2 regions of the Embleya sp. NPDC050154 genome follow, and region 1 is predicted to be linked to the other one. Evidence: predicted binding sites of a transcription regulator. Region 1 holds the regulator's gene; the other holds the start of a gene.
The links. The regulator HspR, encoded in region 1, represses chaperone genes until heat shock. The targets are predictions, from matches to a motif close to TTGAGNNNNNNNNNCTCAA.

Region 1 (2,459 bases):
CCTGGACCAGCCCGTCGTGGTTGCCGTACGCGGTGTACCACGGGGTCTTCAGGCCGGTCGCCTCGAACGGACGCCGGCACGCGTCGAGCAGACCCGGCACGGTGGGGAAACCGAACTCGCGCCTGGGCAGGTCGTCCTTCTGTCCGGCCGGCGTGCCGTCCGGGTGCCAGTAGCGGTCGTTGTACGCGACCGCGTCCATCGGGCCCTCGTACTTGTTCCGGTCGCCCGAGTCGGGGGTGACCTTCTTGCCGCCGTCGAGCACGTCGATGTACCAACGCAGCTCGTTGAACTGGATGTTGTCGGTGTTGTCGCCCGTGCAGATGGTGAACGCCAGGGGTTGGCCCAGCGCCGGGCCCTTGCCGATCCGGTTGAGGGACTGCACCATCGCCTCGGCGATCTGCGCCGTCAGCACCTCCTGCGGGCGGTACGACGACTGGAACGGCAGCAGCTTGGCGAACGGCTGGTCCTTGTCGCTGTGCCGGTCCAGGAAGTCCACCCGCGCGGTCGACTGGGAGTCCTGGATGTGGATGTCCGTCAGTTGGGTGAAGGCCACCAGGGGTCGGCTCTTCGTCTTGTCGCCGGGACCGGCGCCGGGGGCCAACTCGTTGCGCAGCAGGTGCGGTTCGCCGGGGCCGGCGACCACCTTGCGGTAACCGCCCGGGCCGGGCGGGCCGAGCAGCAGGGTGCGCTCCAGGGTGGTGCCGGCCGCGCCTGCGGCGCCGCCCGAGGTCGGGGCGCCGGGCTTGGGCGCGTCGCTCGACTTGTTGACCGGCGACTCCTCGGCGTCGGTGCACGCCGCCGCTCCCAGCAGTGCCGCGCCCGCGGCCGAGTACTTCAGGACGTCCCGACGATTCGGCTTCATGCGGCGACCCTACTGACGCGTATTGAGCGGCATCAAGGATGTGCCGAGGCCACCCGAACGCCCGCCCCGCACGAAACGGCGGGCCGACCCCCGCGAACGAGGCCGCGGCCCACACGGACGAAGGGGCGCGGCCGAAGCCCCGCCCCTCCCGGATCTCGTGCGGCCCGTGCGCCGGCGTCAGTCGGTGCGCCCGCGCCTGGGCTTCCACACCACGAGCGCGGTGCCCGCCTGCGGCCGGACCGGGACCAGATCGCGTCGGTAGGACGCGTGTACGGCCGCCTCGCGCCGGGCGCTCGCGTCCGTCGCCTCGTGCAGCGCGTGCTCCAACTCGGCCACCCGCACGCTCAGCGCGAGCACCTGGTTCTCCAGCTCCAGGATCCGCTTGATCCCGGCGAGGTTGATGCCGGCCTCCTGGGAGAGCCGCTGCACCTCGCGCAACTGGACGATGTCGCGGGCGGAGTAGCGCCGCCCGCGACCGGCCGTGCGGTCCGGCGAGACCAGGCCGAGTCGGTCGTACTGGCGCAGCGTCTGTGGATGCAGGCCGGACAGTTGCGCGGCCACCGAGATCACGTAGACCGGAGAGGTCTCGTCGATCTCGTAGCCACGCCGCCCGCCGTCGCCGCCCAAGCCGCCCGGTCGCATGTCATGCCCCCTTCGCCGCGTCCAACAGATCGGCTCGGGGATCGTGCGCGACGGTCGCCTCGCGGAACGCCTCCAGCGCCTCGCGCGCCTTGTCGTTCAGCTGCTGTGGGACCGTCACCTCGACGGTGACCAGGAGGTCGCCCCGAGTGCCGTCCTTGCGTGCCGCACCGCGCCCGCGGACGCGCAGCGTGCGGCCGTTGCCCGTGCCCGCGGGGAGCTTGAGCGTGACCGGGATGCCGCCCAGGGTGGGCACGGTGACCTCCGCCCCCAGCACCGCCTCCGGAAAGGTGACCGGCACGGTGACGGTGAGGTTGTCGCCCTTGCGGCCGAATACGGAGTGCGTCTTGACGTGCACCACGACGTACAGGTCGCCGGAGGGGCCGCCGCGCTCGCCGGGAGCGCCCTTGCCCTTGAGCCGGATCCGCTGTCCGTCCTGAACCCCGGCCGGGATCCGGACCTGCATCGTGCGCGAACTCTTGGCCCGACCGCTGCCGTTGCACACGATGCACGGGTCGTCCACCAGCAGCCCGCGGCCCTTGCAGTCGCGGCACGGCTCGGAGAAGCCGAAGCCGCCCTGCGGACGGCTGACGTTGCCCGAACCCGCGCAGGTGGGACACATCCGCGGGGTGGTGCCCGCGGCCGCGCCCGTGCCGTTGCAGTGCCGACACGGCTCGGAGCTGGTCAGCCGGATCGGGACGGTCGCGCCGTCCACCGCGTCCGCGAAGCCGAGGGTGACCTCGGACTCCACGTCCGAGCCGCGTCGGGGCTGCTGCCGTCCGGTCTGCCGACCGCCGCCGAACAGCCCGCCGAAGATGTCGCCCAGGCCGCCGGTGTTGCCCGCGCCGCCCTGCTGGCCACCGAAGATGTCGCCGAGGTCGAAGGGGAAGCCGCCGGCCCCGCCCTGCCCGCCGCCGGGGCCGCGGAAGCCACCCCCGCTGCCGAACAGGGTCCGTGC
Region 2 (2,459 bases), on a different contig from region 1:
GATCGCCCGGACGATGCGACCGGGCAGGGCGCCGACGTAGGTGCGCCGGTGGCCGCGGATCTCGGCCTCGTCGCGCACGCCGCCGAGCGCGACCCGGACGAACGAGCGACCCATCGCGCGGGCCACCGACTCGCCCAGCGAGGTCTTGCCGACACCGGGCGGGCCGACCAGGGCCAGTACCGCGCCGGACCGCCGGCCGCCGACCACGCCCAGCCCGCGCTCCTCGCGGCGCTTGCGCACCGCGAGGTATTCGACGATGCGCTCCTTGACGTCCACCAGGCCGGAGTGGTCCGCGTCCAGGATCGCGCGCGCCTCGGCGATGTCGTACGCGTCCTCGCTGCGCTCGTTCCACGGCATTTCCAGCACGGTGTCCAGCCAGGTGCGGATCCAGCCGCCCTCGGGCGACGCGTCGGAGGCGTGCTCCAGCTTGTCGACCTCCTTGAGCGCGGCGGCCAGCACCTTCTCCGGCAGGTTCGCCGCCTCGACCCGGGCGCGGTAGTCCTCCTCCTCGCTGTCCGGGGTGCCGTTGAGCTCGTTGAGCTCCTTGCGCACCGCGGCGAGCTGCTGCTTGAGCAGGAATTCGCGCTGCTGCTTGTCCATGCCCTCCTGGACGTCCTTGCGGATCGTCTCGGCCACGTCCAGCTCGGCGAGGTGGTCCCGGGTCCAGCCGACGACCTTGGTCAGCCGCTCCTGGACGTCGACGGTCTGCAGGACCTCGATCTTTTGCTGAAGCGTCAGGTACGGGGCGTAGCCGGAGTTGTCCGCCAGGTCGCTCGGGTCCTCCAGCGCCTGTACGTGGTCGACCACCTGCCACGCGCCGCGCTTGCCCAGCACGGTGGTGACCAGGGCCTTGTACTCGCGGGCCAGCTCGTGGGTGTGCTCGTCCGCCTCGACGTCAGTCACCCGGGTCGCCTCGACCCACAGCGCCGCGCCGGGGCCGGTGGTTCCGGTGCCGATCCGCACCCGGCTCTCGCCGCGCACCACCACGACCGACTCACCCCCGGGCAGCCGACCGACCTGCTCGATCACCCCGAGCGTGCCCACCGCCGGGTATTGCCCGTCGTCGCGCGGAACAAGCAGCACCCGCGCCTTGCTCTCACTACGGATGCCGGGTCCGGCGGACCGCCCCGCGGCGGCCCGCGCGGCATCCACGGCGGCACGGGTCTCCGCGTCGTCGAGTTCGAGCGGGACCACCATGCCGGGGAGGACGACCACGTCGTCCAGCGGAAGAACCGGCAGGGTCAGTGTCCCGATGGTCTCGCTCATGTCATGCCCCTCAGGTAGCCACAGTCGAAAAAGTTGCGCTGCACTGACTCAAGAAACAAGAGCCCCTCTTTGTTCCCCCACCCTTCCGATCCCTGTTCGCCCACAGCGAAGCGCTTCGGCCGGCAGGCGGGGGCGGGGGTCGGACGTCGGGGGCGGCAGGTCGGGGGCGGGGAGATCGGGGGCAGGACGTCGGCAGGTCGGGGGGCGACGGGCTCGTGATGTCGAGGACGGGGTGACGTTGAGGGCGGGATACCGCCAGACCCGGGGCGGCGGGGGCGGTTGTACTGGGACTCCCCGTTGTCGGGGATCCCCTCCCCCGCCCTGCCGAAAGGGACGTCATGTCCGTCATTGCCGGAGCCGACTCGCACACCGCCGACGCACCCGGACCGGACGCGGGGCAGCCGCGCCGGTACTGGCCGGGCGTGGTGTGTCTGTCGGTCGGGATCTTCGCGATCGTGACGAGCGAGATTCTCCCGATCGGGTTGTTGACGCCGATCGGGGACGACTTCGGCGTCTCGGACGGCACTGCCGGGTGGTTGATGGTCGTACCGGGCCTGTTGGCGGCGGTCTGCGCGCCGGTGGTGACGGTGTGCACCGGGCGGCTGGATCGGCGCACGATGTTGGTCGCGCTGATCGTGTTGTTGGCGGCGGCGAACTTCCTCGCGGCCGTCGCGCCCGCGTTCTGGGTGGTGTTGGTGGCGCGGGCGCTGGTGGGGGTCACCATCGGCGGGTTCTGGTCGATCGGGGCCGGACTGGCGCCTCGGTTGGTGCGTGCGCAGCGGGTGGGTACGGCAACCGCCGTGATCTTCGCGGCCGTTCCGGCCGGCTCCGTGCTGGGTCTGCCCGCCGGTACACAGCTCGGCGAACACATCGGCTGGCGCGCCTCGTTCGTGGTCATGGGCGTGCTCGCGCTGGGCGTGGCGATCGCGCTCGCCGTGCTGTTGCCGCCGCTGCCCGCGCTCGAGGTCACCCGGGCCCGGGTGTTGCGCGATCTGCTGCGCGGCACCGGCATCCGGATCGGCCTCGCCGCGACCTGCCTGATCGTGATCGCGCACTTCGGCGCCTACACGTACGTGACGCCGTTCCTGGAGCAGGTCACCCGGGTGGACCGGGGGCTGATCGGCGTCTACCTGTTGACCTTCGGCGTGGCCGGCATCGTCGGCAACTTCGTCGCGGGCGTGACGATGGTCCGC

Region 2: the regulator HspR is predicted to act here: its motif matches at 1,300-1,318, upstream of lon (endopeptidase La).

What each region holds. Positions count from the first base shown of each region.
Region 1 covers NZ_JBITJP010000008.1:376,648-379,106, reverse strand. Annotated here, with positions in the region: gene ACIBSV_RS19960 (TIGR03767 family metallophosphoesterase) at 1-862, opposite strand, end outside; gene ACIBSV_RS19955 (heat shock protein transcriptional repressor HspR) at 1,040-1,504, opposite strand; gene dnaJ (molecular chaperone DnaJ) at 1,506-2,459, opposite strand, start outside.
Region 2 covers NZ_JBITJP010000002.1:277,436-279,894, forward strand. Annotated here, with positions in the region: gene lon (endopeptidase La) at 1-1,266, opposite strand, end outside; gene ACIBSV_RS04855 (MFS transporter) at 1,605-2,459, shown strand, end outside.